Alkalilimnicola ehrlichii MLHE-1: one gene and its partner. The protein of the gene in region 1 interacts with the protein of each later gene in a pairwise test. Links are inferred from orthologs where the notes say so. Each region holds a gene or a part of one and is shown on either strand. Other genes may lie near its edges.

Region 1 (8,047 bases):
GTTGGTAGAGCTCCGGATTGTGGCTCCGGCGGTCGTGGGTTCAAATCCCATCGCTCACCCCATCTTCAGGGCCGTTAGCTCAATTGGTAGAGCAGCTGACTCTTAATCAGTAGGTTCAAGGTTCGAGTCCTTGACGGCCCACCACTCCCGGAAAGCCCGGCCGATGCCCTCGGCCGGGCTTTTTCGTATGCGCTGGCGGCGGATGGCCCGAATGCGGATCAGGCCGCCGGATCAATTCGGTGCCGCTTGTCTCCGCGCGCCCCGGTAGGCCAATGCCAGCAGCACGCCCCCGCCCAGGATCATCGGCAGCGACAGGACCTGCCCCATGGTCACCCAGCCGAAGGCCAGGTAACCGATGTGCTCGTCCGGGAGGCGCACGAACTCCACCAGGAAGCGGAAACTGCCGTAGGCCACCAGAAAGACCCCGCTCACCGCCATCGCCGGGCGCGGCCGGCGGGAGAACCACCAGACGATGAGGAACAGCACCAGCCCCTCCAACAGGGCCTGGTAGAGCTGGGAAGGATGGCGGGGGTCGGGGCCCAGTGGCGGGTAGACCATGGCCCAGGGCAGGTTGCTGGGCGCGCCCCAGAGTTCGCCATTGATGAAGTTGCCGATGCGGCCGAAGCCGAGGCCCGGCGGGATCAGCGGGGCGACAAAGTCGGTCATGCGGAAAAAGCCGCAGCCGAGGCGGCGCTGGAAGAGCCAGCAGGCAAGAAAGACCCCGAGCATGCCGCCGTGGAACGACATGCCGCCCTCCCAGAGGCGCAATAGCGAGAGCGGATCGGCCGCAAGCCCCCCCAGGTTGTAGAAGAGGTGGTAGCCCAGCTTGCCCCCCACCACCACCCCCACGGCGATGTAGAAGACCAGATCGTCCACCTGGGCGGGGGTCAGCGGGGAGTGCGGCCGCCGGGCGCGCAGGCGGCCGAGCCACCAGCCGGCGGCAAAGCCGAAGACATACATCAGGCCATACCAGTGAACGGCCAGCGGACCGAGCTGGATGGCGACGGGGTCGATATCGGGGTAAGTGAGCATGGGGGCATGATACCCGTTATGGCCGCCGCACCGCACGGCCATGGCACCCCGCGCGAGCCCTGCCGGCCGCTGCCCGGGCCCGAATCAACGACGAACGGCGCACCCGCGTCATCGCCAGGGCCGAAGGCCCGTGGCGATTCAGGGCGGTGGACTGCCGCGTCGGCTTCGCCTCCTCGCAGTGACGGTGGGGGCGCGTCCACCCAGCCCGGTTCTTCAGCGGGCGCGTTAGGTTTTGGGCTCTAGTGGCTGGTTGTCTTCCCTTTTTCCGCCACGAACAGGGTGTTGCGCGGATAAAACAGCAATCGTAGCGGGGTGAATCCGCCGAGTGTCGTTAAAAAACAACGCCAGGGCCTTAATTTTTTGGGTGTTTGGGCTTGCACACCCCTGGGGCATGTTGTATAAAAGGCCCACGTGACGTTGCCACGCGACATCACCAAGAAATGTTGCAATAAAGCAACAGACCCGAGAGGGAAGCGAAATTCGCCGCTAAGTTTCTGAGGAGAAACGCCCCATGAAAAAGATCATCACCTTTGCCGCCGCCGCGGCCATGGCCTCCCCGCTGGCCATCGCCACTGCTGCTGCTGGCGACCTGGACATCTACGGCCGCGCCCACATCTCCGTCGACCACCTGGACGACGACACCGATTCCAGCCAGTACCTGATGAGCAACAGCTCCCGTCTGGGTGTCCGTGGTTCCGAGTACCTGGGCATGGGGCTGACCGGTCTGTTCCAGTACGAGACCGCGGTGGATCTTGTTGACGGCGGTGGCAGTGGCCTGTTCGGCCAGGGCCGTGACAGCTACCTGGGTCTGACCGGCGACTTCGGTACCCTGCTGGGTGGCCGTCTGTCCGGTCCGCTCAAGAGCGCCGTCGATCGCACCAACGTCATGATCGACCAGCTGGGCGACGCCCACAACCTGCTGAGCACCGCCGTGACCCTGGGCGTGCCCGGCAACAACGTGCGGCACAACAACGTGCTGGCCTACGTGACCCCGAGCTTCGAAGGCTTCAACGCCACCTTCGTCTACGGCCCCCGCCAGGGCACCGACAAGGGTGACCGCTTCGTGATCCAGCCTGAGTTCAACGGCCAGGTCGGCGCCGGCAACCTGTTCGTCGCCCTGGGTTACCTGCGTGCCAACGAGGGCGTTGTAAACGCTGCGGCTGGTGCTCAGGTCGATGAGACCCACGAGGTCTGGCAGCTGGTCGCTGAGTATAAGGAGGCCGGCAACTGGCGCATCATGGGTGTCTACCAGGACTACAGCTCCAGCGACACCTTCGATCTGCTGTTCAACGGCAACGGCGATGACCGTGTCTACGGCATCGGCGCCGGCTTCTACATTGCCCCGAGCACCGAGCTGAAGGGCCAGGTCATGTTCTATGACGCCGACCGGTCCAACGCCGACTCCGACATGTTCGCCCTGGCGGTGGATCACCACCTGACCGACCGCACCAAGGTGTACGGTAACTGGGCCATGATCAAGAACGACGACAACGTCGCGCGGATCATGCACAACTACGGCCACGGCTCCGGCACCAACAACATTGGTGACGAGGGCACCACTCCTGCGCTGGGCGACGACCAGTGGGGCGTGTCCTTCGGTGTGCAGCACAACTTCTGATCGCGCTCCAGCGGTTGTGTGAAGGCCAGCCCGCGCTGCGCGGGCTGGCATGAAAAGGCGGCCACCCGAGAGGGTGGCCGCTTTTTTTTGACCGGTTTCCTCCGGTCACCTCGTGGCCACTGTGCCTTGGTGTTGCACTGTAGTGGTGCGCCTGCCGTGGTCGGGGTGGGTATCAGCACCATCGTTGGGCAAAAGCAACAGATCACGTGTTGCGGTGCAAAAAAATGCTTGCAGTCTGTTGCCAAAACCCCTAAAACAGTCCTCAGCAGTGAGGTGAGACACACGGTGGCCGTTGTGTTTTAGCAACACTCGCTGCGTCTCCACTGGCAAGCAGGCAAGGACTGACACTATGAAAAAGCGTTTCATTGCAGTATCCGCGGCGGCCCTGATGGCCTCCCCGCTGGCCGTCATGGCCGGCGACCTGAACCTCTATGGTGAGGCCCACCTCTCCGTGGATCACGCCGACGACAAGACCGACAGCAGCCAGTTTCTGGCCAGCCGGTTCTCCACCCTCGGGATCACCGGCTCGGAGTACCTGGGCATGGGCCTGACCGGCTTCTTCCAGTACGAGACCGAGGTGAACCTGACCGCGGGCGGTGATGGTCTGTTCGACGGCACCACCGAGTCCTTCCTCGGTGTGCAGGGCGGCTTTGGTACCGTGCTCGGCGGTATGCTGGACGATCCGCTGTTCGCCACCCTGGACGGGCTGGATCTCTTCGCCGACCGTGTCGGCAGCGTCCACACCATGGCCCGTCTGGATGGGGCCACCAGCCACACCAACGTACTGGCCTACGTCACCCCCGACTTCAACGGCTTCTCCTTCGCCGCTGTGTACGGCCCGGAGCAGGGCACCGACAAGGGCTCCCGCTTTGTCGGTCAGCTGGGCTTCGAGGGCGAGGTCGAGGGCGGCACCATCAGCGCCAGCCTGGGCTATCTCCAGGCCAACGAGGGCGTGGTCAACGCCGTGGCGGAGCTGGAGCCGGGCGACCCGGGCTACAACGACCTGAAGCTGAAGATCTGGCAGGCCACCTTCGGTTACGAGATCACCGACGTCTGGCGCGGTTTCGCCTTCTACCAGGACTACGGCTCCAGTGACGTGATGGAGGACGACAAGGCCTACGGCGCCGGCGTGGGCTTCATGGTCAGCCCGCAGGTGGAGCTGCTGGCTCAGGTCAGCCGTTATGACGCCGATGCCAGCCGCGAGGGTGCCACCACCTACGCCCTGGGTGCGGATTACTTCATCACCGACCGCACCACGCTCTACGGCATCGCCGGCATGACCCGCAACAAGAGTGAGCAGGCCCTGATGCCCACCGACGTGGACTACTACCAGGGTGCCGGCCCCGAGGGCATCAGCCCCGCCGCCGGTGACAACCCCTGGGTGGTCTCCCTGGGTGTGATCCACAGCTTCTGAGGCCACTGCCGGCCTACGGGCCGGGGACATGGACCGTCCACGAAGAACGCCCGCCTAAGTGCGGGCGTTCTTCGTTTCAGGCTCCGAGGCCCTGCAGTGATGACTGGCGACGGTGCTGTGACCGTCCTGAGGGGAACGGAAGGGAAGGGCGGGGCCGCGCCCTGCGTGCGGCGCGGCCAGGTGTGGCTCAGTTGCTGGCGCTTTCCGCGGCCTGGTCGACCATCTTCTGCAGATCGCCGCTTTCGTACATCTCCATGATGATGTCGCAGCCGCCCACCAGCTCGCCGTTGAGGTAGAGCTGCGGGATGGTCGGCCAGTTGCCGAACTCCTTGATCCCCTGGCGAATGGCCTCGTCCTGCAGCACGTCCACGTAAGCGAACTCCTTGCCGCAGCCGGCCAGCGCCTGCGCCGCGCGCATGGAGAAGCCGCACTGCGGCTGCTGGGGAGAGCCCTTCATGTAGAGCAGAATGGGGTTTTCCTTGACTTGCTTGGCGATGGTTTCCTGCACCTGATCCATGCTGTTCAACCTATCTCGTTGGGGAATGGTATGACCTAGCCTGATTCTAAGCCCAAGCCGCCTGAGTAAAAACCCAGCGGCTCACTCGAAAACCAAGTGTAACACTCAACTTTGTCATCCCCGCTAACTCCCCTCAGCGCTTGACCATCCGCATTAGCCGCTTGCGCCGGCGCTGCTGGCGGGGGGTGAGCTTATTGCGACGGCCCTCGTAGGGGTTCTCGCCGCTGCGAAACTCCAGCCGCACCGGGGTGCCGTAGAGGTCCAGCTCGTCGCGGAAGACGTGCTCCAGATAGCGTTTGTAGGCGCCGGGCAGTTTCTTCACCTGGTTGCCGTGGATGACGATGACCGGCGGGTTTTTGCCCCCCTGGTGGGCGTAGCGCAGCTTGATGCGTCGGCCCTGGACCAGCGGCGGGGCGTGGGCGGCCACGGCGTCGGCCAGGATCTCGTTGAGGATGGGGGTGGGCAGGTCGCGGCGGGCCGCCTCCAGGGCCTTGTCCACGGCGCCGAACAGCAGGCCGACGCCGGAGCCGTGCAGGGCCGAGATGAAGTGCCGGCGGGCAAAGTTGAGGAAGGTGAGCTTGCGCTCCAGCCCCGCCTTCACCGCCTCGCGCTGCTCGGCGGTGAGCCCGTCCCACTTGTTGATGGCCAGCACCAGGGCGCGGCCGGACTCCAGCACGTGGCCAATGAGGTGGGTGTCCTGATCGGTGACCCCTTCGCGGGCGTCGATTACCAGGATGACCACGTGGGCCGCCTCCATGGCCTTTAGGGTCTGGATGACAGAGAACTTCTCCACCGTCTCATGCACCCGGGCGCGGCGGCGCATGCCCGCGGTGTCAATGAGGGTGTAGGGGCGGCCGTCGCGCTCCAGCGGGATGAAGACGCTGTCGCGGGTGGTGCCCGGCATGTCGTAGACCAGCACCCGCTCCTCGCCCAGCAGCCGGTTGACCAGGGTGGACTTGCCCACGTTGGGCCGGCCGACGATGGCGATGCGGGTGGCGCCCTCGGCCTCCTCCACCTGGAGGGCCGCGTGAGCGGAGGTGAAGCCCTCGGGCAGGCCGGCCAGCACGTGGTCCATCAGCCCGGCGATGCCGCGGCCGTGGGCCGCGGCGATGGGCAGCGGCTCGCCTAGGCCCAGGGCGTGGAACTCCGCGGTGGCCAGCCGATGGTCCACACCGTCGGTCTTGTTGACCACCAGCCAGACCGGTTTGCCCTGGCGGCGGAGATGGGCGGCCAGTTCCTCGTCGGCGGCGGTTGGGCCACTGCGCCCGTCCACCAGGAACAGGATGGCGTCGGCCTCCTCGATGGCGGCCAAGGCCTGTTGGTGCATGCCTTGCTCGACCCCCTCCGGGTCGTCGCCCAGCCCGCCGGTGTCCACCACGATGTAGGGGCGCTCGCCCACCTTGCCCACGCCGTATTGCCGGTCGCGGGTGAGGCCGGGGTGGTCGGCCACCAGGGCGTCACGGCTGCGGGTGAGCTGGTTGAACAGGGTGGATTTGCCCACGTTGGGGCGGCCCACCAGGGCGATCACAGGGTCCATGGTGTCTCTACGCGGTCACGTGCCGTTGCGGGAGGGCAAGAATACCAGATGCAGCGGCGAGTCAGACGACCCGCCAGGCCACCTCGCCGCCGGCCCGGAAGGGCACCAGGGTGTCGTCGCCCATGGGGAAGGCCTCCGGAATGGGGGTGGCGGCCCGCTCCAGGGTGACGCTGTCGCGGTTGCGCGGCAGGCCGTAGAAGTCGGCCCCGTGGTGGCTGGCAAAGCCCTCCAGCCGGTCCAGGGCGCCGGCGGCCTCGAAGATCTCGGCGTAGAAGGGCAGGGCGGCGTGGGCGCTGTAGACGCCGGCGCAGCCGCAGGCCGACTCCTTGGCGCCCTTGGGGTGGGGGGCGCTGTCGGTGCCGAGGAAGAAGCGCGGGTGGCCGGAGGTGGCCGCTTCCACCAGCGCCTGGCGGTCGCGCTCGCGCTTGAGGATGGGCAGGCAGTAGTAGTGCGGGCGCACGCCGCCCACCAGCATGTGGTTGCGGTTGGCCATCAGGTGCTGGACGGTGAGGGTGGCGCCGACCCGGTCGGGGGCCTGGCGCAGGTAGTCCACCGCCGCCTGGGTGGTGATGTGTTCGAAGACCACCCGCAGCCGGCTGTGGCGCTGCACCAGCGGGTCGAGCACCTCGTCGATGAAGTGCGCCTCGCGATCGAAGATGTCCACCTCGTCGCGGGTGACCTCGCCGTGCACGCACAGCGGCAGGCCCCGCTCGGCCATGGCGGCCAGGGTCTCCTCGCAGCGGGCCAGGTCGGTGACCCCGGCGTCGGAGTTGGTGGTGGCGCCGGCCGGGTAGAGCTTGACCGCGTGCACGAAGCCGCTGGCCGCCGCCTTCTCGATCTCCGCGGGCGGCGTGTTGTCGGTCAGGTACAGGGTCATCAGCGGCTCGAAGTGCGCGCCGGCGGGCAGTGCCGCCAGGATGCGCTCGCGGTAGGCGGCGGCCTGGTCCACCGTGGTCACCGGCGGTTTCAGGTTGGGCATGATAATCGCCCGGCCGAACACCGTCGCGGTGTGGGGCAGCACGGTGGCCAGCTGCTCGCCGTCGCGCAGGTGCAGGTGCCAGTCATCCGGGCGGGTCAGGGTGATGCGTTGCACGGCGGAATCCTCGTCAAATGGCCCTGGAAACGGGCGCCAATGATACTAGGGTGGCGGGGTGGCGTCAGGTGCTGCGGGCGGCGGATGGATGACCGCCAGCCGGTCGGCCAGGATCTCCGGCAGCAACGGGTGCGCCCCGACCAGGGGCGTCATCACCGTCTTCAGCGCCGGGTGCCGGGCCTCGGCCTCGGCGCAGATGCGGGCGACGTCGCCGTCCGGGCCGGCATGTCGGCCGGGCTGCAGGAACATCATGGCGATCACTACCCGGCCGTGGTTGAACGGCGGCCGAGCGAGCAGCGTCTCCAGCAGCGGCTCGTTGAACCGGTGGGCCTCCCCCGGCCGGCGCTCCATGGAGGCGGGCACCACCCCGGCGACTCGCCCCTGCAACAGGATGCTGAGCTGTCCGGCCACGTAGTTGCGGACCTGGGCGACCTCCGGCGCCGGGCTGCCGTGGTCCACCAGGATGACGCGGGTGGCGGGGTCGTGGTCCACCGCCTGGACCGATTCCGCCAGGATGTGGGCAAGGCGTGGGTCGTGGCCGCGCTCCGGCGTCACCAGCGGCGGGGCCACCTGCACGTCCAGTTTGGGGAAGTGCTGCGACAGCGCCGCCACCCGCTCGGGCAGGTAGTCCGTGAGCGCCCGGCTCGGGCCGAAGAAGAGCGGCACGATGCGAAAATGCCGGGTGCCGGCGGCGGCCCGTTCCCGCAGGGTCGGCTCCAGTGTCCGTGCGGGCACCCCCTCGAGTGCGTCTTCCGGTGCCCGGTCGCTATGCAGCAGTGAGACCGGCTGCACCGGCTCGCCGATCCGTTCGCTCAGCGCCGCTGCCAGGTGGCGCA
Region 2 (3,391 bases), 1.9 Mb from region 1 along the record:
GATACCGCAGTCGGCCAGCAACGGCAGCGTGTCATCCAGGATGCGGCCCTTGGAGAGGGCCAGCGTCAGGGTCTCGGCGTCGGACATGGTGGTTGCGTCCAGCTTGTTCGGTCCCGGTCAGGCCGGTACCCGGCGGATGTCGGCGCCCAATTGCGCCAGTTTTTCTTCGATGCACTCGTAGCCGCGGTCGATGTGGTAGATCCGGTCCACCCGGGTCTCGCCCCGGGCCACGAGGCCGGCCAGCACCAGGCTGGCCGAGGCGCGCAGATCGGTGGCCATCACCGGGGCGCCCTTGAGCGCCGGCACACCGCGCAGAATGGCGGTGTTGCCCTCGATGCGGATATCCGCGCCCATGCGCTGCATCTCCAGGCAGTGCATGAAACGGTTCTCGAACACCGTCTCGGTGATGGTGCCGGTACCCTCGGCGATGCAGTCCAGGGCGCAGAATTGGGCCTGCATGTCGGTGGGAAAGCCGGGGTACGGTGCGGTGCGCACGGAGACCGACCGGGGCCTGCCCTCCATCTCCAGACTGATCCAGTCGGGGCCGGTCTCGATCCGCGCCCCGGCCTCCTCCAGCTTGACCAGCACCGCGTCCAGCAGCTTCGGGGCGGTGTCCTTGAGCTTGATCCGACCGCCGGTGATGGCGGCGGCGATCAGGTAGGTGCCGGACTCGATGCGGTCGGGCAGCACGTCGTAATGGATGCCGTTGAGCCGCTCCACGCCCTCGATGGTCAGGGTATCGGTGCCCGCGCCCTGGATCTTCGCGCCCATGGCGTTCAGACAATCGGCCAGGTCCACCACCTCGGGCTCCCGCGCCGCATTCTCGATCACCGTGGTGCCCTCGGCCAGGGCGGCGGCCATCATCAGGTTCTCGGTCCCGGTGACGGTGACCAGCTCCAACACGATGCGCGCCCCGCGCAGCCGGTCGCAGCGGGCCTTGATATAACCCTCCTCCACCGTCAGCTCCGCCCCCATCGCACGCAGCCCCTCCACGTGCAGGTTCACCGGCCGCGAGCCGATGGCGCAGCCGCCCGGCAGCGAGACCTGCGCCTCACCGTAGCGGGCCAGCAACGGCCCCAGCACCAGGATACTGGCACGCATGGTCTTCACCAGCTCATAGGGGGCGTGACAGCTATGCAGGCTGCGCGGGTCGGCCTCCACCCGCATGCGTTCATCCACGGTGAGCCCCACCCCCATGCGCCCGAGGAGCTCCATGGTGGTGGTGATGTCGTGCAGGTGCGGGATGTTGCCGACGGTCATCGGGCCGTCGGCAAGCAGGGTGGCGGCCATAATGGGCAGGGCCGCGTTTTTTGCGCCGGAGATGCGGATCTCGCCCTCCAGGCGCCGCCCACCGCGGATCAGCAGTCGCTCCATGGGCTCAGGTGTCCTGCCGGGCGGCTTCCTCGGGAGTCAGGGTCTGCATGGCCAGGGCATGCAGCCGGCCGCTGTCAAAGTGCTCCTTGAGGACGGCATTGACCAGGCGCTGGCGCTGCAGCGGGCTCTTGTCGGCGAACTCCGGGCTGACAATGCGGGCCTCGAAGTGCTGCCCGTCCCCCGCCACGGAGATGTTCTCCACCTGCAGGCCGTCGGTTATCAGACGCTCGACTTCGCTCGGTTCCATCATATCTCCAACCCCGTTCGGGACTATCGGTTCGGCGGCACACCGCCAGGAAGCCCGGCAGTATAACGCGAGCAGGCCGTCAGGCAGAAACCCGACGCCCCGACCGCCGGCAACGGGGCGCTAGGCCTTCTCCGGGGCCAGCTGCAGGAAATCCGCCAGGCCGCTGAGCCGCGCCATGGCGCGCAGTTGTTCCGGGAAATGGCAGAAACGGATGGCCTGGTCATGCTGGGCGGCGCGGCGGGTCAGGGCCACCAGCAAGGCCAGACCGGCGCTGTCGGTGCGGGCCACCGCGCCCAAGTCCAGCTCCACATCGCCGCTGCCGCGGAAGAGGCGCTCCGCCTCGGCCCAGAGGCCGGGCACGGTCTCGAAGCTCAGATCACCGCTGAGCTGGAAGCGCCCGGCCTCCCCGGTCGATTCCAGCTGCGCCTGCTTCCCTCCGGCCCGACTCATTCCAGCCCGGCCTCCTCGTTACGCGCCTCCATCCGGGCGACCTCCTCCTCCAGGGTGCGGTCGCGCAGCCGGCTGCGGAAATCCTCGCGGTAGTTCTGCACCAGGCTGATGCCCTCGGCGGTGAGGTTGATCAGCCGCCAATGACCATCGTCCTGGCGCTCCATCTCGTAGATCACCCGCGCCGGGCTGCCGCTGCCGGTGTGGATGTCCATGCCCACCTGGGCCACGTTCTCCCGGGCGGGATCGCGACGGACGCCGAGAACACGCACCTCCAGGCCACGGTACTCGCCGATGGTGCTGCCGTAGGTGCGCACCAGACTGCGCTGGAAGGCGGTGACGAAGCGCGCCTGCAGCTCCGGCTCCGCCCGCCGCCAGTGCGGCCCCAGGATCAGTTCCGCCACCCGCTCCACCGCCACATGGGGGCCGACGATGGGCTCTAAGGCCTCGTACAGCGCCACGCGATCCTCGAGCAGCTCGTCGGCCTGCTCCTCCAGCAGATCCAACACATCCTGGGTCACCTGCTCCACCACCTGGCGGGGGCCCGGTGGCGCGTCAGCCAGGGCCGGCAGGGTCCAGACCAGCAGCACCAGGGCCGTCAATAGGGATTTGAACACACGCATAATGGGTCTCCCGTTCAATCGTCGCCCAGGCTGTAGAGGAATTGCCCGAGGATGCGTTCCAGCACCACGGCGGACTGGGTGCTGGTGATCTGGTCGCCGGCGGCGAGGTAGTCCTCCTCCCAGCCCGGATCCAGGCTCACGTATTGCTCACCGAGCAGCCCGGAGGTATAGATCGCGGCCGTGCTGTCGGCGGGGATCCGGTCGAAACGGCTATCCAGCCCCAACACGACCCGGGCCCGGTAACTCTGTGCATCCAGCTCGATGGCCTTGACCTGGCCGACCCGCACCCCGGCCATGTTCACCGGCGCCTTCTCGCGCAGCCCGCCGACGTTATCGAAGTGGGCGGTGACCTCGTAACTGGGGCGATCCCGGAACTCCGCCAGGCCACTGACCTCCAGCGCCAGCAGGAACATCGCTCCCAGCCCTAGGGCCACAAACACCCCTACCCAAAGCTCCATGGTTCGCGTCGATTGCATTATTGATCCCGGATCGTCGGTCGGTTGTTATCAGTCGAACATCAGGGCGGTGAGCAGGAAGTCCAGCCCCAGTACGGCCAGCGAGGCGTGCACCACGCCGTGGGTGGTGGCCCGGCTCACACCCTCGGAAGTGGGCACGGCCTCATAACCTTTGTAGAGGGCGATCCAGCCCACCACAATGCCGAAGACCACACTCTTGATGACCCCGTTCAGCACATCGTCGC

The links.
Region 2: the proteins of grxD (region 1) and MLG_RS11240 interact in binary tests that used the Escherichia coli proteins (3 or more experiments, as listed by UniProt). The link is inferred for Alkalilimnicola ehrlichii MLHE-1 from one-to-one orthologs.

Annotation. Positions count from the first base shown.
Region 1 is NC_008340.1:644,222-652,268, forward strand. The notes cover bases 2,917-5,729. They hold grxD (Grx4 family monothiol glutaredoxin), read right to left. Parts: upstream 4,582-5,729; coding sequence 4,252-4,581; downstream 2,917-4,251. Other genes in these bases: MLG_RS03065 (porin), read left to right, coding at 3,000-4,064; der (ribosome biogenesis GTPase Der), read right to left, coding at 4,715-5,729. Outside these bases: lgt (prolipoprotein diacylglyceryl transferase), read right to left, coding at 232-1,032; MLG_RS03060 (porin), read left to right, coding at 1,544-2,650; more of der, read right to left, coding at 5,730-6,118; pyrC (dihydroorotase), read right to left, coding at 6,180-7,211; MLG_RS03085 (sirohydrochlorin chelatase), read right to left, coding at 7,257-8,047. UniProt on the Escherichia coli protein: Monothiol glutaredoxin involved in the biogenesis of iron-sulfur clusters.
Region 2 is NC_008340.1:2,523,231-2,526,621, forward strand. What follows is about bases 1-2,860. They hold MLG_RS11240 (BolA family protein), read right to left. Parts: upstream 1,622-2,860; coding sequence 1,379-1,621; downstream 1-1,378. Other genes in these bases: hisG (ATP phosphoribosyltransferase), read right to left, coding at 1-87; murA (UDP-N-acetylglucosamine 1-carboxyvinyltransferase), read right to left, coding at 118-1,374; MLG_RS11245 (STAS domain-containing protein), read right to left, coding at 1,742-2,071; MLG_RS11250 (MlaC/ttg2D family ABC transporter substrate-binding protein), read right to left, coding at 2,068-2,691; mlaD (outer membrane lipid asymmetry maintenance protein MlaD), read right to left, coding at 2,706-2,860. In the rest of the region: more of mlaD, read right to left, coding at 2,861-3,167; lipid asymmetry maintenance ABC transporter permease subunit MlaE, read right to left, coding at 3,198-3,391. UniProt on the Escherichia coli protein: Involved in cell resistance against acid stress.